DNA from 2 places in the Cytobacillus solani genome. Region 2 is predicted to be linked to the other one. Evidence: a T-box and tRNA genes for the amino acid it is inferred to sense, from the RefSeq annotation. Region 2 holds a T-box; the other holds one or more tRNA genes.

Region 1 (14,953 bases), 1.2 Mb from region 2:
GGCACTAGGAGCCGATGAAGGACGGGACTAACACCGATATGCTTCGGGGAGCTGTAAGTAAGCTTTGATCCGGAGATTTCCGAATGGGGGAACCCTCTATCCGTAATGGGATAGAATCTTTACCTGAATACATAGGGTATTGAAGGCAGACCCGGGGAACTGAAACATCTAAGTACCCGGAGGAAGAGAAAGCAAACGCGATTCCCTGAGTAGCGGCGAGCGAAACGGGATTAGCCCAAACCAAGAGGCTTGCCTCTTGGGGTTGTAGGACACTCTACACGGAGTTACAAAGGAACGAGGTAAATGAACAGGTCTGGAAAGGCCGGCCAGAGAAGGTAAAAGCCCTGTAGTTGAAACTTCGTTCCCTCCAGAGTGGATCCTGAGTACGGCGGGACACGAGAAATCCCGTCGGAAGCAGGGAGGACCATCTCCCAAGGCTAAATACTCCCTAGTGACCGATAGTGAACCAGTACCGTGAGGGAAAGGTGAAAAGCACCCCGGAAGGGGAGTGAAAGAGATCCTGAAACCGTGTGCCTACAAGTAGTCAGAGCCCGTTTATGGGTGATGGCGTGCCTTTTGTAGAATGAACCGGCGAGTTACGATTACATGCGAGGTTAAGTTGAATAGACGGAGCCGCAGCGAAAGCGAGTCTGAATAGGGCGAATGAGTATGTGGTCGTAGACCCGAAACCAGGTGATCTACCCATGTCCAGGTTGAAGTTCAGGTAACACTGAATGGAGGACCGAACCCACGCACGTTGAAAAGTGCGGGGATGAGGTGTGGGTAGCGGAGAAATTCCAATCGAACTTGGAGATAGCTGGTTCTCTCCGAAATAGCTTTAGGGCTAGCCTCATGTAGAAAGAGTCTTGGAGGTAGAGCACTGTTTGGACTAGGGGCCCCCATCGGGTTACCGAATTCAGACAAACTCCGAATGCCAAAGACTTATCCATGGGAGTCAGACTGCGAGTGATAAGATCCGTAGTCAAGAGGGAAACAGCCCAGACCACCAGCTAAGGTCCCAAAGTATACGTTAAGTGGAAAAGGATGTGGAGTTGCTTAGACAACCAGGATGTTGGCTTAGAAGCAGCCACCATTTAAAGAGTGCGTAATAGCTCACTGGTCGAGTGACTCTGCGCCGAAAATGTACCGGGGCTAAACGTATCACCGAAGCTGTGGATGGACATCTACGATGTCCGTGGTAGGAGAGCGTTCTAAGGGCGTTGAAGCTAGACCGCAAGGACTGGTGGAGCGCTTAGAAGTGAGAATGCCGGTATGAGTAGCGAAAGATGGGTGAGAATCCCATCCACCGAATGCCTAAGGTTTCCTGAGGAAGGCTCGTCCGCTCAGGGTTAGTCGGGACCTAAGCCGAGGCTGAAAAGCGTAGGCGATGGACAACAGGTTGATATTCCTGTACCACCAAACTCCGTTTGAGCAATGGGGGGACGCAGGAGGATAGGGTAAGCGCACTGCTGGATATGTGCGTCTAAGCAGTTAGGCTGCAAGCGAGGAAAATCCCGTTTGCGTGAAGGCTGAGCTGTGACAGCGAGGGAAATATAGTACCGAAGTTCCTGATTCCACACTGCCAAGAAAAGCCTCTAGTGAGGATAAGGTGCCCGTACCGCAAACCGACACAGGTAGGCGAGGAGAGAATCCTAAGGTGAGCGAGAGAACTCTCGTTAAGGAACTCGGCAAAATGACCCCGTAACTTCGGGAGAAGGGGTGCTTTTTAGGGTGAATAGCCCTGAAAAGCCGCAGTGAATAGGCCCAGGCGACTGTTTAGCAAAAACACAGGTCTCTGCGAAGCCGCAAGGCGAAGTATAGGGGCTGACGCCTGCCCGGTGCTGGAAGGTTAAGAGGAGGGGTTAGCTTACGCGAAGCTCTGAATTGAAGCCCCAGTAAACGGCGGCCGTAACTATAACGGTCCTAAGGTAGCGAAATTCCTTGTCGGGTAAGTTCCGACCCGCACGAAAGGCGTAACGATCTGGGCACTGTCTCAACGAGAGACTCGGTGAAATTATAGTACCTGTGAAGATGCAGGTTACCCGCGACAGGACGGAAAGACCCCGTGGAGCTTTACTGTAGCCTGATATTGAATTTCGGTACAGCTTGTACAGGATAGGTAGGAGCCTTGGAAGCCGGAGCGCCAGCTTCGGTGGAGGCATCGGTGGGATACTACCCTGGCTGTATTGAAATTCTAACCCATGCCCCTGATCGGGGCAGGAGACAGTGTCAGGTGGGCAGTTTGACTGGGGCGGTCGCCTCCTAAAAAGTAACGGAGGCGCCCAAAGGTTCCCTCAGAATGGTTGGAAATCATTCGAAGAGTGTAAAGGCATAAGGGAGCTTGACTGCGAGACCTACAAGTCGAGCAGGGACGAAAGTCGGGCTTAGTGATCCGGTGGTTCCGCATGGAAGGGCCATCGCTCAACGGATAAAAGCTACCCCGGGGATAACAGGCTTATCTCCCCCAAGAGTCCACATCGACGGGGAGGTTTGGCACCTCGATGTCGGCTCATCGCATCCTGGGGCTGTAGTCGGTCCCAAGGGTTGGGCTGTTCGCCCATTAAAGCGGTACGCGAGCTGGGTTCAGAACGTCGTGAGACAGTTCGGTCCCTATCCGTCGTGGGCGCAGGAAATTTGAGAGGAGCTGTCCTTAGTACGAGAGGACCGGGATGGACGCACCGCTGGTGTACCAGTTGTTCTGCCAAGAGCATCGCTGGGTAGCTATGTGCGGAAGGGATAAGTGCTGAAAGCATCTAAGCATGAAGCCCCCCTCGAGATGAGATTTCCCATAGCGTCAAGCTAGTAAGACCCCTGAAAGATGATCAGGTTGATAGGTTTGAGGTGGAAGCGTGGTGACACGTGGAGCTGACAAATACTAATCGGTCGAGGACTTAACCAAAATGAAAGGCGAAGGCGACTGTTCAACTTCGAAAGGCGTTGGAGAGCCGACCATGCAAATCCCGCATTTGGATTTGTAGGGGCGGATCGAAACGACCGAGAAGTTAGGAGCCGTAGCTGGACAAAATGATTACTCAACTTCTTCTTTAGCATTATCTAGTTTTGAGGGAACAAACCTCATCATAAATAGGTCTAGTGACGATGGCGAGAAGGCCACACCCGTTCCCATCCCGAACACGGAAGTTAAGCTTCTCAGCGCCGATGGTAGTTAGGGGCTGTCCCCTTGTGAGAGTAGGACGTCGCTAGGCTTTATAAAATGGAGGATTAGCTCAGCTGGGAGAGCATCTGCCTTACAAGCAGAGGGTCGGCGGTTCGATCCCGTCATCCTCCACCATATTTTTATTATGCCGGCCTAGCTCAATTGGTAGAGCAACTGACTTGTAATCAGTAGGTTGGGGGTTCAAGTCCTCTGGCCGGCATGTTTCCTAGAAAGAGCCATTAGCTCAGTCGGTAGAGCATCTGACTTTTAATCAGAGGGTCGAAGGTTCGAGTCCTTCATGGCTCACCATTTAAATAATGCGGGTGTGGCGGAACTGGCAGACGCACTAGACTTAGGATCTAGCGCCGCAAGGCGTGGGGGTTCGACTCCCTTCACCCGCATCATTTTATTTGCGGAAGTAGTTCAGTGGTAGAACACCACCTTGCCAAGGTGGGGGTCGCGGGTTCGAATCCCGTCTTCCGCTCCAATTATTTGCCGGGGTGGCGGAACTGGCAGACGCACAGGACTTAAAATCCTGCGGTAGGTGACTACCGTACCGGTTCGATTCCGGTCCTCGGCACCACTTTAAAAAATAGCGCCCGTAGCTCAATTGGATAGAGCGTCTGACTACGGATCAGAAGGTTATGGGTTCGACTCCTTTCGGGCGCGCCATAAAAACGGGAAGTAGCTCAGCTTGGTAGAGCACTTGGTTTGGGACCAAGGGGTCGCAGGTTCGAATCCTGTCTTCCCGACCATTCATATTTTTATGGGGCCTTAGCTCAGCTGGGAGAGCGCCTGCCTTGCACGCAGGAGGTCAGCGGTTCGATCCCGCTAGGCTCCACCAAAATGTTAAAAAAGGTATTGACTTAACATTTTAAACATAGTAGTATTTAAAAGTCGCCTTGAGCGGCAGAGTAATAATAATCATTGCTCTTTGAAAACTGAACGAACAAAAAACGTCAACGTTAATTCAAGTATTAAAACTTAAGAGCTAATCTTACTCTTTATTGGAGAGTTTGATCCTGGCTCAGGACGAACGCTGGCGGCGTGCCTAATACATGCAAGTCGAGCGAATCTGAGGGAGCTTGCTCCCAAAGATTAGCGGCGGACGGGTGAGTAACACGTGGGCAACCTGCCTGTAAGACTGGGATAACTTCGGGAAACCGGAGCTAATACCGGATAATCCTTTTCTACTCATGTAGAAAAGTTGAAAGATGGCTTCGGCTATCACTTACAGATGGGCCCGCGGCGCATTAGCTAGTTGGTGAGGTAACGGCTCACCAAGGCGACGATGCGTAGCCGACCTGAGAGGGTGATCGGCCACACTGGGACTGAGACACGGCCCAGACTCCTACGGGAGGCAGCAGTAGGGAATCTTCCGCAATGGACGAAAGTCTGACGGAGCAACGCCGCGTGAGTGATGAAGGTTTTCGGATCGTAAAACTCTGTTGTTAGGGAAGAACAAGTACCGTTCGAATAGGGCGGTACCTTGACGGTACCTAACCAGAAAGCCACGGCTAACTACGTGCCAGCAGCCGCGGTAATACGTAGGTGGCAAGCGTTGTCCGGAATTATTGGGCGTAAAGCGCGCGCAGGTGGTTTCTTAAGTCTGATGTGAAAGCCCCCGGCTCAACCGGGGAGGGTCATTGGAAACTGGGAGACTTGAGTGCAGAAGAGGAAAGTGGAATTCCAAGTGTAGCGGTGAAATGCGTAGAGATTTGGAGGAACACCAGTGGCGAAGGCGACTTTCTGGTCTGTAACTGACACTGAGGCGCGAAAGCGTGGGGAGCGAACAGGATTAGATACCCTGGTAGTCCACGCCGTAAACGATGAGTGCTAAGTGTTAGAGGGTTTCCGCCCTTTAGTGCTGCAGCAAACGCATTAAGCACTCCGCCTGGGGAGTACGGCCGCAAGGCTGAAACTCAAAGGAATTGACGGGGGCCCGCACAAGCGGTGGAGCATGTGGTTTAATTCGAAGCAACGCGAAGAACCTTACCAGGTCTTGACATCCTCTGACAATCCTAGAGATAGGACGTTCCCCTTCGGGGGACAGAGTGACAGGTGGTGCATGGTTGTCGTCAGCTCGTGTCGTGAGATGTTGGGTTAAGTCCCGCAACGAGCGCAACCCTTGATCTTAGTTGCCAGCATTCAGTTGGGCACTCTAAGGTGACTGCCGGTGACAAACCGGAGGAAGGTGGGGATGACGTCAAATCATCATGCCCCTTATGACCTGGGCTACACACGTGCTACAATGGATGGTACAAAGGGCTGCAAGACCGCGAGGTTTAGCCAATCCCATAAAACCATTCTCAGTTCGGATTGCAGGCTGCAACTCGCCTGCATGAAGCCGGAATCGCTAGTAATCGCGGATCAGCATGCCGCGGTGAATACGTTCCCGGGCCTTGTACACACCGCCCGTCACACCACGAGAGTTTGTAACACCCGAAGTCGGTGGGGTAACCGCAAGGAGCCAGCCGCCTAAGGTGGGACAGATGATTGGGGTGAAGTCGTAACAAGGTAGCCGTATCGGAAGGTGCGGCTGGATCACCTCCTTTCTAAGGATGAAATGAAGTCTAACTTCATTAAAAGACGTTTCATTGTTCGTTCAGTTTTGAGAGAGTAATCTCTCATATTATTTTGCTCCTGCGCCGCAGTAGTTCGAGGAAGATAAACCTCAGCTCGTCGCAAGGCAGCATGATGAATAGCTACGAAGCTTAATCACGTTGTGATTGAAATCAGTAGCCTTGTTCTTTGAAAACTAGATAATGCAATAAAGAAGATAACCGAGTAATCGCCATCTTAGTTTTTTCTCTTATATTGAGTTTTTAAAACCAAGTAAGTTTTTTCTCTTATATTGAGTTTTTAAAACCAAGTAAGAGTGTAAACCATGAGGGCAATGAGCAACAAGCAGATCAAGGAAGCGACCGAGCGAGCACCGGAACGTACTCAGTACGTGAGGAGCACAGCGAGAGAGCTGACGCCGAGATGCGCAGTTGATCATTGACCGAAGTAGGTTAAGTTAGAAAGGGCGCACGGTGAATGCCTAGGCACTAGGAGCCGATGAAGGACGGGACTAACACCGATATGCTTCGGGGAGCTGTAAGTAAGCTTTGATCCGGAGATTTCCGAATGGGGGAACCCTCTATCCGTAATGGGATAGAATCTTTACCTGAATACATAGGGTATTGAAGGCAGACCCGGGGAACTGAAACATCTAAGTACCCGGAGGAAGAGAAAGCAAACGCGATTCCCTGAGTAGCGGCGAGCGAAACGGGATTAGCCCAAACCAAGAGGCTTGCCTCTTGGGGTTGTAGGACACTCTACACGGAGTTACAAAGGAACGAGGTAAATGAACAGGTCTGGAAAGGCCGGCCAGAGAAGGTAAAAGCCCTGTAGTTGAAACTTCGTTCCCTCCAGAGTGGATCCTGAGTACGGCGGGACACGAGAAATCCCGTCGGAAGCAGGGAGGACCATCTCCCAAGGCTAAATACTCCCTAGTGACCGATAGTGAACCAGTACCGTGAGGGAAAGGTGAAAAGCACCCCGGAAGGGGAGTGAAAGAGATCCTGAAACCGTGTGCCTACAAGTAGTTAGAGCCCGTTAATGGGTGATAGCGTGCCTTTTGTAGAATGAACCGGCGAGTTACGATTACATGCAAGGTTAAGTTGAATAGACGGAGCCGCAGCGAAAGCGAGTCTGAATAGGGCGAATGAGTATGTGGTCGTAGACCCGAAACCAGGTGATCTACCCATGTCCAGGTTGAAGTTCAGGTAACACTGAATGGAGGACCGAACCCACGCACGTTGAAAAGTGCGGGGATGAGGTGTGGGTAGCGGAGAAATTCCAATCGAACTTGGAGATAGCTGGTTCTCTCCGAAATAGCTTTAGGGCTAGCCTCATGTAGAAAGAGTCTTGGAGGTAGAGCACTGTTTGGACTAGGGGCCCCCATCGGGTTACCGAATTCAGACAAACTCCGAATGCCAAAGACTTATCCATGGGAGTCAGACTGCGAGTGATAAGATCCGTAGTCAAGAGGGAAACAGCCCAGACCACCAGCTAAGGTCCCAAAGTATACGTTAAGTGGAAAAGGATGTGGAGTTGCTTAGACAACCAGGATGTTGGCTTAGAAGCAGCCACCATTTAAAGAGTGCGTAATAGCTCACTGGTCGAGTGACTCTGCGCCGAAAATGTACCGGGGCTAAACGTATCACCGAAGCTGTGGATGGACATCTACGATGTCCGTGGTAGGAGAGCGTTCTAAGGGCGTTGAAGCTAGACCGCAAGGACTGGTGGAGCGCTTAGAAGTGAGAATGCCGGTATGAGTAGCGAAAGATGGGTGAGAATCCCATCCACCGAATGCCTAAGGTTTCCTGAGGAAGGCTCGTCCGCTCAGGGTTAGTCGGGACCTAAGCCGAGGCTGAAAAGCGTAGGCGATGGACAACAGGTTGATATTCCTGTACCACCAAACTCCGTTTGAGCAATGGGGGGACGCAGGAGGATAGGGTAAGCGCACTGCTGGATATGTGCGTCTAAGCAGTTAGGCTGCAAGCGAGGAAAATCCCGTTTGCGTGAAGGCTGAGCTGTGACAGCGAGGGAAATATAGTACCGAAGTTCCTGATTCCACACTGCCAAGAAAAGCCTCTAGTGAGGATAAGGTGCCCGTACCGCAAACCGACACAGGTAGGCGAGGAGAGAATCCTAAGGTGAGCGAGAGAACTCTCGTTAAGGAACTCGGCAAAATGACCCCGTAACTTCGGGAGAAGGGGTGCTTTTTAGGGTGAATAGCCCTGAAAAGCCGCAGTGAATAGGCCCAGGCGACTGTTTAGCAAAAACACAGGTCTCTGCGAAGCCGCAAGGCGAAGTATAGGGGCTGACGCCTGCCCGGTGCTGGAAGGTTAAGAGGAGGGGTTAGCTTACGCGAAGCTCTGAATTGAAGCCCCAGTAAACGGCGGCCGTAACTATAACGGTCCTAAGGTAGCGAAATTCCTTGTCGGGTAAGTTCCGACCCGCACGAAAGGCGTAACGATCTGGGCACTGTCTCAACGAGAGACTCGGTGAAATTATAGTACCTGTGAAGATGCAGGTTACCCGCGACAGGACGGAAAGACCCCGTGGAGCTTTACTGTAGCCTGATATTGAATTTCGGTACAGCTTGTACAGGATAGGTAGGAGCCTTGGAAGCCGGAGCGCCAGCTTCGGTGGAGGCATCGGTGGGATACTACCCTGGCTGTATTGAAATTCTAACCCATGCCCCTGATCGGGGCAGGAGACAGTGTCAGGTGGGCAGTTTGACTGGGGCGGTCGCCTCCTAAAAAGTAACGGAGGCGCCCAAAGGTTCCCTCAGAATGGTTGGAAATCATTCGAAGAGTGTAAAGGCATAAGGGAGCTTGACTGCGAGACCTACAAGTCGAGCAGGGACGAAAGTCGGGCTTAGTGATCCGGTGGTTCCGCATGGAAGGGCCATCGCTCAACGGATAAAAGCTACCCCGGGGATAACAGGCTTATCTCCCCCAAGAGTCCACATCGACGGGGAGGTTTGGCACCTCGATGTCGGCTCATCGCATCCTGGGGCTGTAGTCGGTCCCAAGGGTTGGGCTGTTCGCCCATTAAAGCGGTACGCGAGCTGGGTTCAGAACGTCGTGAGACAGTTCGGTCCCTATCCGTCGTGGGCGCAGGAAATTTGAGAGGAGCTGTCCTTAGTACGAGAGGACCGGGATGGACGCACCGCTGGTGTACCAGTTGTTCTGCCAAGAGCATCGCTGGGTAGCTATGTGCGGAAGGGATAAGTGCTGAAAGCATCTAAGCATGAAGCCCCCCTCGAGATGAGATTTCCCATAGCGTCAAGCTAGTAAGACCCCTGAAAGATGATCAGGTTGATAGGTTTGAGGTGGAAGCGTGGTGACACGTGGAGCTGACAAATACTAATCGGTCGAGGACTTAACCAAAATGAAAAGCGAAGGCGACCGAGAAGTTAGGAGCCGTAGCTGGACAAAATGATTACTCAACTTCTTCTTTAGCATTATCTAGTTTTGAGGGAACAAACCTCATCATAAATAGGTCTAGTGACGATGGCGAGAAGGCCACACCCGTTCCCATCCCGAACACGGAAGTTAAGCTTCTCAGCGCCGATGGTAGTTAGGGGCTGTCCCCTTGTGAGAGTAGGACGTCGCTAGGCAAATGAAAGAGCACCTGTAAAGGTGCTCTTTTTTGTGTTCTATATTCTAATTATCAGTTCATTCATAGGTTTGAGAAATAAAAAATGGGGGAAAATTATAATACTTGTTCATTGCAACGTCATTTATACTTATGTATAATTAAAGTCAAATATAGTCAAAGTCAGATTGGGGGGAGGAGTAATGAGAAATATTTCAGATATCATTGAGAATTATTTGAAGCAGGTCTTAGAATTGAGCGAAAGAGAACTCGTTGAGATAAAACGCAGTGAAATTGCAGATAAATTCCAATGTGTACCGTCCCAGATTAATTATGTCATCAATACAAGATTTACAATTGAAAAGGGTTATGTCGTTGAAAGCAAAAGAGGCGGCGGTGGATATATTCGAATAATGAAGGTTCAATCTTATGATCATGCTCATGTAATTGAACAAATATTATCTTTAATTCAAGGCCGGTTAACACAGAATAGTGCGGAAGATGTGATATTCCGACTTATAGAAGAGGAAATTATTACTAAGCGAGAGGCAAAAATCATGCTCAGTGTTATTGACCGATCTGTATTATATATTGATCTCCCTTATAGAGATGAACTTCGTGCAAGAATGTTAAGAGCGATGCTTACGACTTTAAAATATAAATAAAACAGCGAGCTGGAGAGGTGAAAACATGATATGCCAGGAATGTAATCAAAGACCTGCAACGCTGCACTTTACAAAAATAGTCAATGCTGAAAAGGCAGAATATCATTTATGCGAGAAATGCGCGCAGGAAAAGGGTGATATGTTCATGCTTAGCGGTGCAACTGGTTTTTCCATTAATAATTTATTAGCTGGCTTATTGAACATGGATCCTACAGTCAAAAAAAAAGAACAGGATACATTCGAAGATGAAACTATTTTGCAATGTGATCAATGTTCTATGACTTTTCAACAATTTATTAAAATAGGAAGATTTGGCTGTGCCCATTGTTACAAAGCTTTTGAGGAACAGCTTAAGCCAATACTTAGAAGATTGCATAGCGGAAACTCTTCGCATAATGGGAAGATTCCGGCAAGAATCGGCGGAAGCCTACATTTGAAAAAGAATATTGAGGAATTAAAGTATCAGCTAAAAGAGTCTATTTCTAGGGAAGAGTTTGAAAAGGCCGCGGAAATTAGAGATGAGATACGATTGCTGGAAAGCCAATTAAATACAAATCTTGAGGGAGGGAAATAGCTTGTCTTTAGAACGTTTTATTAATCAAGCTGTCAGCTCCTGGATGAGTGCTGAAGGTCCAGATTCAGACATTATCTTAAGTTCAAGAATTAGATTAGCCCGTAATATAAGCCAATTTAAGTTTCCTATTCTTTTTTCCAATGACGAGGCCAAGTCAGTCATTCATAAGATAAAAGAAAGGGTGGATGACTCTTCTTTTACAAAGCTTGGGAATATGGAGCTATTGTTAATGGATGAACTTCAGCCGCTTCAAAAAAGAGTACTCATGGAAAAACATTTAATTAGCCCTTATTTAGCAGAAAACTCATCTTATGGTGCTTGTTTGCTCTCTGAAAATGAGGAATTAAGCATTATGATTAATGAAGAGGATCACATCCGAATACAATGCTTATTCCCGGGTTTTCAACTTTTAGAGGCATTGGAAATGGCTAATGAGATCGATGATTGGCTTGAGGAGAAGATTGATTACGCATTTGATGAAAATATCGGTTATTTAACAAGCTGTCCGACGAATGTAGGGACTGGGTTAAGGGCTTCAGTAATGATGCATCTGCCTGGACTTGTTTTAACTCAGCAAATCAATCGGATTATCCCAGCAATTAATCAATTGGGTTTAGTTGTTAGAGGGATTTATGGTGAGGGCAGCGAGGCTTTAGGAAACATCTTTCAGGTATCGAATCAGTTGACACTTGGGAAATCAGAAATAGATATAGTTGAGGATTTAAAGAGTGTAGTGAGTCAGCTCATTTCACAGGAAAGATCGGCAAGGGAAGCATTAGAGAAAACTTCAAACATACAATTAGAAGACAGAGTGTTCCGTTCTTTTGGGATTTTGTCCAATTCACGAATTATAGAATCAAAGGAAGCGGCAAGATGCTTATCAGATGTTCGTTTAGGTATTGACATGGGGTACTTAAGCGATATTTCTAAGAATATTTTAAATGAGCTTATGATTCTAACACAGCCTGGATTTCTCCAACAATATGCTGGAGGTCCATTAAGACCTCATGAGCGGGATATCCGAAGGGCTTCCTTAATAAGAGAAAGATTAAAAATGGAGAATCAATAGATAGGAGGATACTGATATGATGTTCGGTCGTTTTACAGAAAGAGCCCAGAAGGTGTTGGCTTTAGCACAAGAGGAGGCCATTCGTTTAGGTCATAATAATATTGGAACAGAGCATATTCTTCTAGGTCTTGTTCGAGAAGGGGACGGCATTGCTGCTAAAGCCCTCTATGCGCTGGGACTTGGTTCGGATAAAATTCAAAACGAAGTGGAAAATTTAATTGGCAGGGGGCAGGATGCAACCCAGACGCCACATTATACACCTAGAGCTAAAAAAGTGATCGAACTTTCAATGGATGAAGCGAGGAAATTAGGCCACTCCTATGTAGGGACTGAGCATATCCTCCTTGGACTTATTCGTGAAGGTGAGGGTGTAGCTGCAAGAGTGCTTAATAACCTTGGGGTTAGTCTTAATAAAGCACGCCAGCAAGTGCTGCAGTTATTAGGAAGCAATGAATCTGGCAATCACCAGGGCGGATCATCGGCTAATGCCAATACACCTACGCTTGATGGTTTAGCAAGAGATTTAACGGCTATCGCCAAAGAAGGAAGCCTTGACCCTGTGATCGGACGCAGTAAAGAGATACAGCGTGTAATAGAAGTGTTGAGCCGCCGGACAAAGAATAACCCAGTGTTAATTGGTGAGCCTGGTGTTGGGAAGACAGCAATAGCAGAAGGGCTGGCACAGCAAATTATTAATAATGAGGTCCCAGAGACACTTCGTGATAAAAGGGTCATGACCCTTGATATGGGAACGGTTGTTGCTGGAACAAAATACCGGGGAGAATTTGAAGATCGTTTGAAAAAGGTAATGGATGAAATCAGGCAAGCAGGTAATATTATCTTATTCATTGACGAGCTGCACACATTAATTGGTGCAGGAGGAGCAGAGGGAGCAATTGATGCTTCTAATATCCTAAAACCTTCACTTGCCCGTGGCGAATTGCAATGTATTGGAGCAACAACACTTGATGAATATCGTAAATATATAGAAAAAGATGCAGCATTAGAAAGACGCTTCCAGCCAATAACGGTTGATGAGCCGACAGCTGATGAGTCTGTACAAATTTTACAGGGATTAAGAGACCGTTATGAAGCTCATCACCGTGTAACGATAACTGATGCAGCCATTGATGCGGCTGTAAAACTATCAGATCGCTATATTTCAGATCGGTTCCTTCCAGATAAGGCGATTGATCTTATCGATGAAGCAGGTTCGAAAGTGCGTCTTCGCTCTTACACGACACCGCCTAATTTAAAGGAATTAGAAGTAAAGCTTGAGGATGTTCGTAAAGAAAAGGATGCTGCTGTACAAAGCCAAGAATTTGAGAAAGCTGCCTCTTTAAGGGATACAGAACAGCGCCTTCGTGAGCAGCTGGAGGAAACAAAGAAATCTTGGAAGGAAAAACAAGGCAAAGAGAACAGTGAAGTAACTGTTGAAGATATTGCCAGCGTTGTATCTAGCTGGACGGGTATCCCTGTTTCTAAATTGGCAGAAACAGAAACACAGAAGCTTCTAAATTTAGAAGAGATCCTTCATTCAAGACTGATTGGTCAAGAAGAAGCAGTTAAAGCGATCTCCAAAGCAGTTCGCCGCGCGCGGGCTGGGTTAAAGGATCCAAAGCGTCCGATTGGCTCATTTGTTTTCCTCGGTCCAACTGGGGTCGGAAAGACAGAGCTTGCCCGTGCATTAGCTGAAGCAATGTTTGGCGATGAAGATGCAATGATCCGTATCGATATGTCTGAGTATATGGAGAAGCACTCTACTTCAAGATTGGTAGGTTCACCTCCTGGATATGTAGGATATGAAGAAGGCGGACAGTTAACTGAAAAGGTTCGCAGAAAGCCATATTCAGTTGTACTGCTAGATGAAATTGAAAAGGCACATCCAGATGTTTTCAATATTCTTTTGCAAGTATTAGAGGATGGCCGTTTGACTGATTCGAAAGGAAGAACTGTCGATTTCCGTAATACAGTTTTAATTATGACTTCCAATGTTGGAGCAGAGGCATTAAAACGCAACAAATATGTCGGATTCAACATTCAAGATGGCGAACAGGATTACAAGGATATGAAATCGAAGGTAATGGAGGAAATGAAAAAGGCGTTCCGTCCAGAGTTCGTCAATCGTATTGATGAGATCATTGTCTTCCATGCACTAGAGAGAAAGCATTTAAAGGAAATTGTTACATTAATGTCTGATCAATTGACTAAACGGTTAAAAGAGCAGGATATCGATATTGAATTAACTGATGCTGCGAAGGAGAAAATTTCTGTCGAAGGCTATGACCCTGAATATGGGGCAAGACCGCTTCGCAGAGCGATTCAAAAACATATCGAGGATCGTTTGTCAGAAGAGCTGCTTAAAGGAACGGTATTAACAGGTCAAAAGGTTGTTATTGATGTCCGTGATGGAGAGTTTGTTGTAGAAACAGGGGGATCAAACCTTACGGCCACTATACAAAAATAATGAATGAGATAAAAGAAGAAGGTGCACGTGGATAATCGTGTACCTTCTTTGTAATTACTAAGTGCGAAACAGCGTATAATATAATTCTGGGTATATTTCCAATGAAGAATTAGAACATAAATGGTAAAGGTTTGATTAGAGAAGGAGAATAAGGTTATGGCCAAAAGGAAAACAAAGTTTATGTGCCAGGAATGCGGGTATGAATCACCAAAGTGGATGGGGAAATGCCCGGGCTGTGGCGAGTGGAATAAAATGATCGAAGAAGTAGAGAAGCCTGCTACCTCAAGAAGGGGAGCATTTGCCCATTCCGCAGGATCGACCATTCTCTCAAAGGCGACGCCAATAAACGCTATTGAGACGGTAAGTGAGCCAAGAATATATACAGATTTAAATGAACTTAATCGTGTACTTGGAGGAGGAGTAGTTAGAGGTTCTCTTGTGTTAATCGGCGGTGATCCTGGAATCGGTAAATCTACGCTTCTCCTGCAGGTTTCATCCCAACTTGCTAATAAAAACCACTCTGTTTTGTATATATCTGGAGAAGAATCCATGCGTCAAACGAAATTAAGAGCGGACCGTTTGGGTGTTTCTTCAGATAATTTATTAGTCTACTCGGAGACAAGTCTTGAAGAAATCAGCAGGACAATCGATCAAGTAAATCCAAGCTTTGTAATCATTGATTCAATTCAAACAATCTTTCATCCAGAGGTTACTTCAGCACCTGGAAGTGTTTCTCAAGTAAGGGAGTGCACGGCTGAGTTAATGAGAATCGGGAAGACAAAAGGAATTGCCATTTTCATAGTTGGGCATGTTACAAAGGAAGGCTCTATAGCCGGACCGAGACTATTGGAGCATATGGTTGATACTG
Region 2 (14,953 bases):
TAAACACCATTTACATTCACGACCATCTTGGAAAATCATTGTCAGTAGCAGGAATTGTGCTTATGTTAAACTCTGGAGCGACTGTTGTCGGAAATTTATTTGGAGGAGCACTTTTTGATAAAATTGGCGGTTATAAATCTGTCCTGCTCGGAATTGGAATCTCGTTATTCTCCCTAATTGGTTTAACCTTTTGGCATGGCTGGCCAATGTATGTTATCTTTTTAACGATTGCTGGTTTTGGAGCAGGAATTGTCTTTCCATCGATGTTTGCGATGGCAGGCTCTGTTTGGAAAGAAGGAGGAAGAAAAGCCTTTAATGCGATGTATGTCGCGCAAAATTTAGGGGTTGCAGTAGGTGCTGCACTTGGAGGGTTTGTTGCTTCTTATTCCTTTCAGCTGATCTTTTTAGCGAATACACTTATGTATGTAATCTTTCTTCTTATTGCCGTTTTAGGTTATCGAAAGATTAATACCATTTCAGTTTCACAAAGTTCCGTTTTAAAAGAAAATACCGGTGTAAAAAACCATACAAAATTATATGCCTTATTAATTCTTTGTCTTGGGTATTTACTGTGTTGGGTTGGATATGTTCAGTGGCAGACGACAATCGCAGCTTTCACACAGGAGTTAAATATTACATTAAAACAATATAGCTTCCTTTGGACAGTTAATGGCGCATTGATCGTACTTGGTCAGCCGCTAGTCAATATCTTTGTGAAGCGAATTAAGTCACTCAAAACACAAATTAATATAGGAATTATTATTTTTATAGGTTCATTTGCACTGACAGCAGGGGCAAAAGAGTTCCCAATCTTTCTTACAGCAATGATTATTTTAACGATTGGTGAAATGTTTATTTGGCCAGCCGTCCCAACAGTTGCTAATGATTTGGCACCAAAGGGAAGAGACGGCTTTTATCAAGGGATCGTAAACAGTACAGCAACTGGGGGAAGAATGATAGGACCATTGCTTGGAGGGGTTTTAGTCGATGTTTACGGAACTTCCATGTTATTTACAGTTCTCATTATTCTTCTTGTCATATCAATTTTTACTACTTTGATTTATGATCGGAAAATTAAAGAAAAGAAGCAATTGGCACATGCGTCTTAATATATGAAAGCAGCGGATTTCAACAGAAGGAGTCCGCTGCTTTTTTTATTTTGGGAAAGTAGAACTGATAAAGTTCAAAGAAGCCTATGATTCTCAAAAAAGAGAAAAAAGCAATTCAGCGGTAATTAAAGAAGTTATATGTTTTTTTGTTGAAATGCTGTTGTACAAATAGCACTTCATTGAAATAGCTCTTTATTCGTATCCACCTTGCTGGATAGGAATGAAGAAATCTTGAAATTGCTTCTTCGGAAAAAATGACTAGATAATCCAAATGAACACCAGAATGCTGTTTTAAGTCATACAAAAGTGCATGCGGAATGGTATAGTAATCTTTTATTTGCAAAGGGTTAAGCTTTATCGCAGAAATATGGTGTTCATTTAAATAAGTTTGCAAAGCATGTTTCTGTACCTCAATACTCTGCTCTCTAGTAAGGTCTTCAGCTTGCCATAGCTCATTGATTATATAAATTCCCTTCATTTAAATTCACCCCATTGATTTGATTACTATTGTTATGGGCAAAAAATGGCCAGTAAATACTTCTTAACGATAAATTATCGGAAAAGTATGATAATATAGTAAGAAATTATTTTTGATAAGGGGATTTGGATGAGAAGTGCGTTATTAGATATACCAATTGATATTGTAGAGACCATTGTGGAAAATGCTTTTGGCTGGCTTGTCGTTGTTGATAAAGAGGGCAAGATCATTTATATAAATAAAAATTATTGTGATTTTCTAGAAGTAGAGCGAGATACAGTGATTGGTGTACATGTTTCCAAGGTAATAGAAAACTCACGGATGCATATCGTTGCTGCAACGGGAAAAGAAGAAATTGCAGATCTCCAGTACATAAGAGGAAACTATATGATTGCTAATCGAATTCCAATTGTTTCAAATAATTTTGTGGTTGGCGCATTTGGTACTGTTTTTTTTCGGGATACAAAGGAATGGATGAAAATGAACAGTCATGTAAAAAGTATGCTGACGAAAATTCAAAGCTATATACAAGACATTGACCGCAGTGTGAAATATAGCTTAGATGATCTTCTTGGCAATTCGAAGCAAATTCAGAGCTTAAAAGATAAAGTAAAGATGATTGCTGCAAGTGACATATCTGTTTTAATTCGCGGAGAAAGCGGGACAGGAAAGGAATTATTTGCCCATAGTATTCATCAATTAAGCAACAGAAGTCATCAGCCTTTTGTGAAGATAAATTGTGGAGCCATTCCAGAGCATCTTTTGGAATCAGAATTATTTGGTTATGAGGAAGGTGCTTTTACTGGAGCTAGAAAAGGAGGAAAGAAGGGAAAGTTTCAATTAGCAGATGGAGGGACATTATTTTTAGATGAAATTGGTGATATGCCAATCAATATGCAAGTAAAGCTATTAAGAGCTTTACAGGAGGGGGAAGTGGAGAGTGTAGGATCAACTGAACCTGTTCATATTGATGTAAGAATTATTGCTGCTACGAATCGCCCGCTTGAAAAGATGATGGAAGAGAAAAGATTCAGAGAAGATTTGTTTTATCGAATAAATGTTGTGCCATTCATGATTCCCCCTTTGCGTGAGCGAATGGAAGATGTTCCTATTTTAATGGATTATTTTATAAAAAAAATTACGAAGAAGTCAGGAAAAAGAATTATGTCCATAGACGAGGATGTTATTGAAAGGTTTCAGCAATATAGCTGGCCAGGCAATATTAGAGAACTGGAGAATGTCATTGAAGCAGCTATTCATCTGACAAACAATGAAGTGATTACATTGGAATCCCTTCCAGATTATTTGAAGGAATCCTCGCTTTTTCCTGTAGGTAAAAAGAAATTAAAGGAAATCATCGAAGAGACGGAAAGGCGAATATTACTTCAAAGCCTGGCAAAATACAATAACAATAAACTTGAAGCAGCAAAGGCTCTGGGGATTAGTAAATCATCACTTTATGAAAAATTGAAAAAATATGGGATTGATCATTCGTAGTCCAGAATTTTGGAAGGTGTTCCAGAATTCTGGACTTTCTTTTTCCTCTTCAATCAACATGGGCTTCTATGAAACTAATTAAAATATTAATCACTCGAAGTCCAGTTTTCTGGAAAAAAGTTCACAAAATTTTCAAATATGATTGTTCCATATAGTTTTTATTTTTGGCACGCTACTTGCAATAAACCAGAAGGAGGAACATTTTGAACCTTGCCAGAAAGTTATTTCAAAATGTAATCGTTTACAAAAAGGGGGCTGAAATAAAGGCAAAAAAGTATGCAGTGAATGTAAGCATCAAACTCACAAAAAAGGAGGAACAAAAAATGCTTAGCATGATCGGATTAATCGGTGGATTGGCATTATTAATATTTTTAACAATGCGCGGAATGAACCTTCTTGTCGTAGGTCCATTGTCAGCCATATTTGTTGCCGTATTTAGCGGGATGCCGTTATTTCCGCAGCTGGCTGGGGAGGGAGAGGCAAATCTGGTTGGCAATTATATGTCAGGGTTCTCGGGGTTTGTTACCTCTTGGTATTTAATGTTTTTATTAGGTGCTATTTTTGGAAAAGTAATGGAGGATAGCGGAGCAGCGGATAGTGTTTCCAAGCTGATTGTTGATAAGCTTGGAATGAAGTATGCGGTTCTGGCCATTGTCGTTTCCTGTGCCTTTTTAACCTATGGCGGTGTCAGCTTATTCGTTGTTGCCTTTTCAGTTTATCCAATGGCATTAAGCTTATTTAAGCAAGCAAACTTGCCGAGAAGATTTATTCCAGCTGCACTTGCCTTCGGATCGGTCACATTTACGATGACCTCTGCTGGGTCCCCAGAAATTCAAAACTGGATTCCAATTGAATATCTTGGTACAACGCCATATGCCGGTCTGGAAGTTAGTATAATTGTTGCGGTCTTTATGATGATTTTTGGCTATTGGTGGCTGAAGAGAATGATTACTAAAGCAGTACAAAGAGGAGAAACATTTGTAGCAAGAGAAAAAGATCCTGTGACAGTAGATAAAAACTTGCCAAACCCGCTTATGGGGGCAATCCCATTAATTGTAGTACTCATTATTTCATTCATTTTCCATGATTCTCTTAAGCAATCGGCGTTAATCATTGCTTTATTAGGCGGGGTAATTGCAACCTATCTACTAAATCGCAGGTATTTCAAAGACTTCTGGAATGCTGTTTCTGAGGGAACGCTAGGAGCATTAATCGCAATTGGAAATACAGCAGCAGTTGTTGGTTTTGGCGGTGTGGCTAAGGCAGTACCTGCGTTTGAAACAGCAGTGGATTTTATGACCAACATCCCCGGAAGTCCGCTAATTGGGGCAGCAATCGCCGTGAGTGTAATTGCAGGAATGACTGGATCTGCCTCTGGAGGACAGGTCATCGCACTTCCGCTATTAGCACCACATTATATGGATATGGGGGTAAATCCGGAAGCGCTTCACAGAGTCGCTGCGATTTCGTCCGGTGCACTGGATTCACTGCCTCATAATGGATATGTTGTGACAACGGTTCGTTCCATTTGTGGAGAAAGCCATCAGGATGCCTATGGTGCAGTTGGAGCTCTCACAGTTATCGTACCAGCGATAGGCGTTGTTCTTGCAATTATACTATTCTCTTTCGGACTTGGTATCTAAGTCTAGGAGTTTCTATTTTTAGCATCGTTTTTCGAAAGGAGTTTATTTATGGTTCAGACAAAGGTAGTTTTTATAACCGGAGCGGCACAAGGCATTGGTTATGAGATTGGAAAAAGGTTTGCAGGGAATGGGGCAGCAATTGTCTTAACAGATATCCAAGAAGAATCTGTGAAACTAGCTGCTGGAAAATTGCAGGATGAAGGCTACGAAGCGATCGGATTAAAATGTGATGTTACTTCAGAAAAAGAAATGGAATGTTGTATACAAGAAACAGTTCGGCATTTTGGAAGCCTGGATGTTCTTATAAACAATGCAGGGCTTCAGCATGTATCGCTGATTGAAGATTTTCCAACAGAAAAGTTCGAATTCCTTATTAAAGTTATGCTGACGGCTCCATTTATTGCAATGAAACATGTCTTACCAATAATGAAGCAACAGCAGTTTGGACGGATCATTAATATGGCATCGATTAATGGATTAATAGGCTTTGCTGGGAAGGCAGCCTATAATAGTGCGAAGCATGGGGTGATTGGGTTAACAAAAGTAGCCGCATTAGAAACTGCTGAGCAAGGAATTACTATCAATGCCTTGTGTCCTGGCTATATTGACACACCTCTTGTTCGAAATCAGCTTAGCGATCTTGCAGCAATAAGGAATATACCAATTGAAAAGGCGCTTGAAGAAGTCATCTTCCCGTTAGTTCCACAAAGAAGGCTGTTAACTGTTGAAGAGATTGCTGACTATGCTATATTCTTGTCGGGGGAATCCGCAAGAGGTATTACAGGGCAGGCAATTGTTATTGATGGGGGATATACAGTTCAGTAAGGTATAAGAGGACAGTTATTTACTGTCCTCATTTTAATATATGATTAAAGGAACACCTTCTCATTTCTAAGCATACACTATCTATTACACTTCCCGTCAGGATGAGCCCCCTTGCATCTTGGCGGGAAATTTTATACAATAGCAATAAAATATTAACTATCTGCCACGATAAGGAGCAGTAGTGGTGTTGAATCCTTTTAGAGAGCTGACGGTAGGTGCAAGTCAGCAGGAAGCCATCATGAACTCGCCTTTGAGCAGCAAGTGTGAAGTAGTAGTAATGCTTGCCGTTTTCCGCGTTAAGGATGAATGAAGCGAATGACTTTTGTCATTAATGTGGGTGGTACCGCGGGAGATTCATACATAATCCTCTCGTCCCTATTTTGGGATGAGAGGTTTTTTTATTACTTATTTTAGGGAGGAAAAGACAATGAGCTTCAATCACCAGAAGATTGAAAAGAAGTGGCAAACCGTCTGGGAAGACAATAAAACCTTTAAGACGAGTGAAGATAAAGGGAAAAATAAATTCTACGCACTAGATATGTTTCCATACCCATCCGGTGCAGGTCTTCATGTAGGACACCCGGAAGGCTATACAGCAACAGATATTCTTTCCCGCATGAAGCGGATGCAGGGCTTTAATGTTCTTCATCCAATGGGATGGGATGCATTTGGGTTGCCAGCTGAGCAGTATGCATTAGATACAGGCAATGATCCGGCTGAATTTACGGCGCAAAATATTAATACTTTCCGCCGTCAAATTAAAGCATTAGGTTTTTCATATGACTGGGATCGCGAAGTGAATACGACTGATCCGGAATATTACAAATGGACACAATGGATTTTCTTAAAGCTTTATGAAAAAGGGCTTGCTTATATTGATGAAGTAGCGGTTAACTGGTGCCCAGCACTTGGTACCGTACTTGCCAATGAAGAAGTAATTGATGGAAAAAGTGAGCGCGGCGGACATCCAGTTGTTCGTAAACCAATGAGACAGTGGATGTTGAAAATTACAGCGTATGCTGACCGCTTACTTGAAGACCTAGATTTATTGGATTGGCCAGAAAGCCTTAAGGATATGCAGCGCAACTGGATTGGACGCTCAGAAGGCGCAGAAGTGACTTTCCAAATTGAAGGACACGAAGGAACATTCACTGTATTTACAACTCGCCCAGATACTCTTTTTGGTGCAACATATGCGGTGCTAGCTCCAGAGCATGCTTTAGTCAATACAATTACAACAGATGGCCAGAGAGAAGCTGTTGATGCTTATATTGAAAAAATCCAAAGCAAAAGTGATCTTGAAAGAACAGATTTGGCAAAAGAAAAGACAGGTGTTTTCACTGGTGCCTATGCAGTAAATCCAGTAAATGGTGAGAAGATGCCAATTTGGATCGCTGATTATGTATTAGCTAGCTACGGAACAGGTGCAATCATGGCAGTACCAGGACATGATGAGCGTGATTATGAGTTCGCAAAGCAATTTGACCTTCCAATTATTGAGGTGGTTGCCGGTGGAGATGTTCAAAAAGAGGCATACACAGGTGATGGTGAGCATGTAAACTCAGGCTTCTTGAATGGAATGAACAAGGAAGATGCAATTGAAAAGATGATTGCGTGGCTTGAAGAAAAGGAAATCGGTACGAAGAAGGTAACTTATCGTCTTCGCGATTGGCTATTTAGCCGCCAGCGTTACTGGGGTGAACCGATTCCTATCATTCATTGGGAGGACGGCACTTCGTCAGCTGTTCCTGAAGACCAGCTTCCATTAATCCTTCCAAAGACAACAGAAATTAAGCCTTCTGGTACAGGGGAATCTCCACTTGCGAATATTGAAGAGTGGGTAAATGTTGTTGATCCGGAAACTGGCAAAAAGGGCCGCAGGGAAACGAATACAATGCCGCAATGGGCAGGTAGCTGCTGGTATTATTTACGCTATATCGATCCGAAAAATCCAGAAGCACTTGCAGATGCAGAAAAACTAAAGGAATGGCTTCCGGTTGATATTTATATCGGCGGAGCAGAGCATGCGGTGCTTCACCTTTTATATGCACGCTTCTGGCACAAGGTTCTATATGATATCGGTGTGGTTCATACGAAGGAGCCTTTCCAAAAGTTATTTAACCAAGGGATGATTCTTGGTGAAGGTAATGAAAAAATGAGTAAGTCAAAAGGGAATGTTGTAAACCCTGACGATATTATTGACAGCCACGGCGCTGATACGCTTCGCTTATATGAAATGTTCATGGGACCATTAGATGCTTCGATTGCTTGGTCAACAAATGGATTAGATGGATCCAGAAGATTCTTAGACCGTGTTTGGCGTTTATTGGTTGAGGAGAATGGCGAGTTAAATCCGAAAATCCAAGTAGTTGAAGATGCTGGTGACTTAGAGAAGATCTATCATCAAACGGTGAAAAAGGTGACAGAGGATTATGAAGGATTACGTTTTAATACAGCGATTTCACAGTTAATGGTCTTTATTAATGAAGCGTATAAATCAACAGTTCTTCCGAAGCATTTTATAGAAGGGTTTGTAAAAATGCTATCACCAATCACACCACACGTGGCAGAAGAACTATGGGAAAAACTTGGCCATAGCGGAACAATTGCTTATGAAGCATGGCCAGCATTTGATGAAGCGAAACTAGTGGATGATGAAGTTGAAATTGTTATTCAGATTAACGGCAAAGTAAAGGCAAAGCTTCGTGTTCCATCTGATGCCCAAAAAGATGCACTTGAAAAAATCGCCATGGACGATGACAAAGTGAAAGAGCAAATTGATGGGAAAACCATTCGTAAAGTTATTGCAGTACCTGGAAAGTTAGTTAATATAGTGGCTAATTAAAAAAGCAAGGGCAACTATTCAGCATCCTCCGATTGTGTTTTCGGAGGATGTTTTTTACAATAGGGAGATAATTAAATTTAGAAGGGATTTTTTCAATGGAATCAATCGAAATCATTACAACAGATGAATTAGAGGAAAAAATAGATGCAGGTGAAAAGCTGGAGCTTGTAGATGTAAGAGAAGATGAAGAGGTAGCACAAGGGATAATACCTGGTGCTAAACATATCCGCATGATGACCATTCCAGAAAACCTGGATTACTTTGATAAAGACAAGGAATACATTTTTATTTGCCGATCCGGCGGAAGAAGCGAGAACGTCTGTTATTACATGCAAGATCAAGGCTTCAAGGTTAGAAATATGATTGGCGGCATGCTAAATTGGTCTGGGGAAACTGTAAAGCCTGAAAAGTAAGCCGACGACATAATAAAAGAGCAGACAGCTAGGTATAAAGCTGTCTGTTTTTTTGCTTAAACAGAATTCTTTTCTAAGCTTTTCAAATTCTCAATAAATAGTTTTGCAGCTAATGATAAAGTTTTGTTTTTATGATAAACAAGATAAAAAAACCTTTCATCATGAAAGTCCTTAATTTCATACATATGAATTAAATTGGCAGAAGCAAATTCTTGTGCAGCTATTTCTGAAATAATGGAGATTCCTATATTTTGTTTAACAAACTGGATTAAACTATTGCCAGAATCTGTATGGACAACAGTGTGTAAATGTTCCTTTGAAATCTTTTTCTTTTCTAAAAACTTATTTATTAATGACCTTGTACCAGAATCTGAGCTTCTCATAATCAGCGGATACTTAATGATTTCCTCTAAAGAAACAGGGCCATTAAATTCCTGTTCATTTGAAGTAATTAATACTAATTTTTCTTTTTGAAGAGGAAGGTAGCAAAGCTTATCATTCTCATATTTTTCTCCTAGGATTCCAATATCAACAGATCGATTGAGGACATGTTCTACGACCTTTTTTGATGAGGATTCTGAGATATGAAAAGAAATATTCGGATGAACATGATTGAAATGTTTGATTATATTTGGAATGATAAAGGAGCCAGGAACAGAGCTTGTCGCGATTTTTACAATTCCGCGAAAGTCCATCATTTCCCTCTTTAGATCAAGCAATGCCTCATCTTTTAATAGTAAAATTTTTTGTGCCCAATGATGTAATTGTTCCCCATGCGGTGTTAGTATTGTATCTCTTCCATCCCGGTCAAAAAGCTTAAGGTTTAAACTTTTCTCTAATGCCTTAATATGTGAACTAACTGTCGATTGACTTAAAAAAACGTCATCGGCAGCTTTCGAAAAATTTTTATGCTCGACAACCTTTGTAAAAACAAATAATTGGTGCATATCCATTTTCTGCACCTCCAATCTCATTGATAATATCGATTGAATACTATATATGATATCAATTAATTGTATTTATATAAGAATACCATTTCTATCTAAGATAGGGGTGTGGAGTTTTGTCCAAAATTAAAAACTTTATACGAAATAGAGGAAAAATGATTAATAATAGGAAGAGAGAATTGGAAAGGAACATTTACTAACGTTTATTAGGTTCTTGCAGAATCTTAAACGACTAAATATAGACTATTCTGTTAATAATGATTCTAAAACGCTAGAAAGGGTGAGGGGTCTTTGATTCAGGTTAAATTATTTGATCAAGAGCATGAGAAAGATCTCGAGTTGGAAATGAATCGTTTTTTACAGAAAATAGAAGAGAAAAAGCTGCTCGATATTAAATATAATGTAGCCGCTGTTCATGAGGATGAAGATGAACAGATTTACTGTTTTTCAGCAATGATTATTTATCGAGCCTGAATGGGTTGCGGTCACTTTTTGTGATCTTTAATTTTTTGGGGTGTGTCCTAAAATGGGTATTTTTGCAAAAAGAAGTCACGTGAAAAGATTTACGTGCTCGAATATGGTAATTAATGCAAAAAGAGGTCCACATAAAAAGATATACGTGCCCGAATGCGGTAATTAATGCAAAAAGAGGTCCACATAAAAAGATATACGTGCCCGAATATGGAAATTAATGTAAAAAAAGGTCACATAAAAAGATATACGTGCCCGAATGTGGTAATTAATGCAAAAAGAGGTCACATAAAAAGATATACGTGCCCGAGTATGGTAATTAATATAAAAAGAGGTCACATAAAATTTTTATGTGACCGCAAAAATCATCATTCTTGTAAATACTTCTGTGCAATCGCTACATTTATTTTTGGCTCCGCGCTGCTAAGGCTGCATTTATTCCTGCAAGCCTTCCCGTGACAAGTGCAGAGGTGATATTATATCCGCCTGTGTAGCCATGGATATCAAGAATTTCCCCACAGAAAAACAATCCATCCATTAATTTAGATGCCATTGTTTGCGGCTCAATCTCTTTAACAGAAACACCCCCGCCAGTAACAAACGCTTTATCTAATGGCAGTGTTCCATTGACATGAAATTGAAACTTCTTACAGCTGCTTACAAAACTTCGCAGCTTTTCGTTTGAAATCATTGCACCTTGAGTGGGAGGATCTATTTCACATTGCTCAAGAAGGAACAATAAATATCTTTCAGGCAAAAAGCCTTTTAACAGGTTTTTAATGCTTTTCTTTGGTTCATCTTTAATAAGCTTATATATTTCTTGTAGTAACGGTTCTTCTTTTTTATCAGGGATGGCATCAAGACTCATAGTAACCTCACGTAAGTCCCACTTTTTCATTGCCTTGACGACAAATTGGCTGCAACGTAAAACGGCTGGACCACTGACACCAAAGTGGGTGAAAATCATATCCATCCTATGTGTAATCAAAGGCTTTCCTTTCGGATTCAATACACTAAGCGCTACATTTCTCAAAGATAAACCTTGCAAAGTTTTCTCTTTAATAAAAGGTTCTGCGGATGTGACTGGAACTTCCGTTGGAAATAAATCCGTTACCGTATGACCGCCCTTTTTCGCCCATGCATACCCATCTCCAGTAGATCCTGTATGTGGCACAGACTTTCCTCCGACAGCAATGACAACAGAATCAGCCTCGTACACTTGTCCATTCTTCAGTTCGACGGAATGGACTTTTCCGTTCTTATAATGAACATCGTTAATCGGGCTGTTCGTTTTAATATCTACCCTTAAATCTTTTAATCTCGAAAGCAAGGCATCTACAACCGATTGTGCCTTATCTGTAACAGGAAACATTCTCCCGTGATCTTCTTCTTTGAGTTGAATCCCAAGTTTCTCAAAAAACTTAATAATATCCTCATTGCTGAAAAGTGAAAAGGCACTGTACAAAAAACGGCCATTTCCTGGGATATGCTTAATAATTTCATCAACAGGCAGCCTGTTCGTGACATTGCACCTTCCCCCGCCTGAAATGGCAAGCTTTCTTCCTAGCTTGTCCCCTTTATCAATAAGGAGAACTTTTGCTTTGTTTTCAGCCGCGCCAATGGCTGCCATCAAACCTGAAGGGCCTCCGCCAATCACTATTACATCATACTTCATTTCGTCACCAACTTATTTCATCCTTAATTTACTTAACAATTATAAACGATTCGTAATGAAATACATAATATGCACAAAATTTCTTGAGTTTGAACTTTACTAATTAGAATGATTCTCTATCTATTCGAAAAGACGATACATATTCATCGATACTATAGATAGATTGAATTTATTTTGTAAAACGTATTCATTATAATTGGGAGGAAAGCGCTTTTATTTATTAGAGGTTCCAAGTCTATTTTCTTCTTTTTTATCATTAATCGTATAAAAAGGTGGTGTCAAATGGAAAGTCACATTTCAGTAGATGTCACTTATGATGCCGGCCCGACTGGGTGTGGAGAGCTAATAATGAATTTATTCCTTACGATGAGGAAAATGGCAGAGGGGGAAATCATTAAAGTGATCTCGTATGACCCTGGTGCACGTGAAGATTTGCCTGCATGGTGCCGAATGCAGCACCATACATTGATAAACCGTCTCGATGAAGGGAATATCAGCCATTATTTTATTAAAAAAGGAAAGTAGCTTAGACCAATTATCTAATCTAGTAAACTAAATTTTGGGAGGAATCATCATGTCAGGAAAATTCGCAGTGAGTATTACAAGTGCTAAAAATGATACAGATAAAGCAACGGTTGGGTTTGTAGTAGCCAATGCTGCCGTTGCATCTGGTCAGGAAACAGTTGTCTTTTTAAATGTTGAAGGTGCATTTCTAGCTGAAAAGGGATATGCAGAAGATATTCATGAAGAAGGCTTTGCGCCATTAAAGCAATTAATGGATCAATTTGTTGAAGCGGGAGGAATCATTTGGGTATGCAGTCCTTGTTACAAAAAGAGAGGGCTATCAGAGGATAATTTAATAGAAGGAGCAACAATCGTCGGAGGAGCTAGATTAGTAGAATTCCTAACACAAGGTGCAGCTTCGATTACATATTAATTTTTCCGTTAGGGGGCAGCTCTCATGTTAAATCCTCATGCCGTTTGCGATGGTGGAGACCTTGATTGCGGGTCAGGTTTGTTATTAATTATTAATAAGAGTATGAGTCCTCTTGATCCCGGACAAGTTTTGGAAATTAGAAGCAGAGAAAGAACGGTTGCTGATGATTTACCAGCATGGTGCCGAATGGTCAAGCATGAATTTATCGGATCAGAACCAGGTGAGAATACGGTTAGGTATTTTGTACGAAAAGGTCAAAGCAAATCAGCATTAGAGAGCGATCTTGCGGCTGCGAAAGGGTACAAATGGAATGTTCGTGTGCAAGGGGAGAAGGATTTAAAGGCTAAAGTATTTGCAAGAAATCACCATTTTTACTCAGGTCAGCCAGCAGAATTTAGTGCTCGTGTGGATGCTCCTAGTTCAATCGATTATTTCATTGCTTCCCTTGCTTCATGCTTAACAGTTGGCTTCAAAGCGCATGCATCTAGAAGGAATGTCGTTGTTGATCAAATCGAGCTTTCGCTTAAAGGTTCCATCGAAAATATTTTATCTCATATGGAAATTGAAGAAAACGGGAGTCCGAGCATACAGCAGATTTCAGGTACATGCTATGTATCGTCAGCAGCGGATGAAGATTTGTTGAAAGAGATTTGGCAAATTACTTTAAATAAATCACCTATCTATCAAACGTTGAAAAAAGCAGTTGAAATCAAACTGACCTTTTCAATTGTATATTAGGAGGAAATACGATGGAATCAACACTCTTTCCTACATCTGTCATTGGCAGCTGGCCTAGGTCGGTTGAAGTGCAGAAGGCGATGAGAGAAAAAAGAGCAGGCAGAATGACAGATGAGGCATTTCAAGCGGTTGCGGATCAAGCGGTTATTGAATGCCTCCGTCTGCAAGAAGAAGCAGGCATAGATATTGTATCTGATGGCGAGCAAAGAAGAGATAATTATATTTCGTTTGTTGCTGAGCATTTACATAATGTGAAAATGCTAACAGTCTCTGAATTGCTAGAATACATTGATGATAAAGCAAGTTTTGAAGAAATTCTCGGTACGCTTGATGTTCCTGCATTTTCCCTATCTAATCCTGCAGCAGCAGGGAAAATCAGCCGAAAAAAACCGCTTGCATTAAATGACTTTCGTTTTTTAAAGAAGCATACGGATAGAAAAATAAAAGTAACGCTTCCTGGTCCCTATTTATTAACAAGATCCATGTGGGTTGAAGGGCTATCGGAAGAAGCTTATCCAACGAAAGAAGACTTAGCAATCGATATTGTAAGCGTTTTAAGAGAAGAATTGGAAGATCTGATTGCCGAAGGCGTCGATTTTGTGCAATTCGATGAACCTGTACTGACTGAGCTCGTATTTACACAAAAGAATGCCAATCGCACATTTATGTGTGGAGCTTTGACTGCAAAAGCGGATGCAGAGGTGGAAATTGAGTTTGCTCTAGGGTTAATGAATCAAGTGATGGAAGGCATGCGAGGCAGAGGAACAAAATTAGGAGTCCATATTTGCCGCGGGAATTGGAGCAGAGAAGACGATATCCTTCTAAGAGGTCCATATTTCCCGCTTATCCCTTATTTATCAAGGGTAAATGTTGATCAGCTCGTTCTTGAGTATGCGACACCAAGAGCAGGGGAAATCGAGGCAATAAAGGAGTTCACTCATGCTGAAATTGGATTTGGAATTGTGAATCCACGAACGGAAGAAATTGAAACGGAAGAAGAAATTGTTGAGAAGGTCAATCAATTATTAAAGCTTATGCCGGCTAATCAAATCTATTTAAATCCAGATTGCGGGTTTGGAACCTTTGCCCAAAGACCGATGAATAGTGAAGTGATTGCTATTCAAAAGCTCGAGGTAATGAGTAAGGCCGCAAATTTATTAAGAGGGCAAATTAAATTAGCAAGTCTGTGATTATCAGGAGGGGAATTGGATGAGCAAAAAACTTACATTCAAATTAGATGTCACTGGTTCTGGAATGAGGACAGATGCTACGAATGGCAAACATATAATAAGCATTGATGAACCAGTATCTTTTGGGGGAAAAGATTCTGCGCCTGATCCAATGTCTACAATGTTAGCCGCCCTTGCAGCTTGTG

What was found. The T-box of region 2 lies ahead of leuS (leucine--tRNA ligase). A T-box ahead of a tRNA ligase gene usually reads a tRNA of that ligase, here a tRNA-Leu.
Region 1: it encodes a tRNA-Leu, which carries the amino acid that the T-box ahead of leuS (leucine--tRNA ligase) is inferred to sense. The anticodon was not compared.

What each region holds. Positions count from the first base shown of each region.
Region 1 is NZ_CP041305.1:1,785,456-1,800,408, reverse strand. Features, by position in the region: rRNA gene FI644_RS09295 (23S ribosomal RNA) at 1-2,899, shown strand, start outside; rRNA gene rrf (5S ribosomal RNA) at 3,090-3,206, shown strand; tRNA gene FI644_RS09285 (tRNA-Val) at 3,217-3,292, shown strand; tRNA gene FI644_RS09280 (tRNA-Thr) at 3,305-3,377, shown strand; tRNA gene FI644_RS09275 (tRNA-Lys) at 3,391-3,466, shown strand; tRNA gene FI644_RS09270 (tRNA-Leu) at 3,477-3,558, shown strand; tRNA gene FI644_RS09265 (tRNA-Gly) at 3,570-3,644, shown strand; tRNA gene FI644_RS09260 (tRNA-Leu) at 3,652-3,740, shown strand; tRNA gene FI644_RS09255 (tRNA-Arg) at 3,753-3,829, shown strand; tRNA gene FI644_RS09250 (tRNA-Pro) at 3,836-3,912, shown strand; tRNA gene FI644_RS09245 (tRNA-Ala) at 3,926-4,001, shown strand; rRNA gene FI644_RS09240 (16S ribosomal RNA) at 4,162-5,712, shown strand; rRNA gene FI644_RS09235 (23S ribosomal RNA) at 6,170-9,102, shown strand; rRNA gene rrf (5S ribosomal RNA) at 9,216-9,332, shown strand; gene FI644_RS09225 (CtsR family transcriptional regulator) at 9,514-9,975, shown strand; gene mcsA (protein-arginine kinase activator protein McsA) at 10,001-10,549, shown strand; gene mcsB (protein-arginine kinase McsB) at 10,551-11,618, shown strand; gene clpC (ATP-dependent protease ATP-binding subunit ClpC) at 11,635-14,085, shown strand; gene radA (DNA repair protein RadA) at 14,242-14,953, shown strand, end outside.
Region 2 is NZ_CP041305.1:2,989,212-3,004,164, forward strand. Features, by position in the region: gene FI644_RS15050 (MDR family MFS transporter) at 1-1,109, shown strand, start outside; gene FI644_RS15055 (hypothetical protein) at 1,225-1,587, opposite strand; gene FI644_RS15060 (sigma-54 interaction domain-containing protein) at 1,717-3,084, shown strand; gene FI644_RS15065 (GntP family permease) at 3,408-4,727, shown strand; gene FI644_RS15070 (3-hydroxybutyrate dehydrogenase) at 4,776-5,552, shown strand; T-box leader at 5,709-5,932, shown strand; gene leuS (leucine--tRNA ligase) at 5,980-8,397, shown strand; gene FI644_RS15080 (rhodanese-like domain-containing protein) at 8,493-8,810, shown strand; gene FI644_RS15085 (selenium metabolism-associated LysR family transcriptional regulator) at 8,867-9,763, opposite strand; gene FI644_RS15090 (sporulation protein Cse60) at 10,049-10,231, shown strand; gene FI644_RS15095 (BaiN/RdsA family NAD(P)/FAD-dependent oxidoreductase) at 10,632-11,903, opposite strand; gene FI644_RS15100 (sulfurtransferase TusA family protein) at 12,186-12,428, shown strand; gene FI644_RS15105 (DsrE family protein) at 12,478-12,840, shown strand; gene FI644_RS15110 (sulfurtransferase TusA family protein) at 12,865-13,578, shown strand; gene FI644_RS15115 (cobalamin-independent methionine synthase II family protein) at 13,590-14,768, shown strand; gene FI644_RS15120 (OsmC family protein) at 14,788-14,953, shown strand, end outside.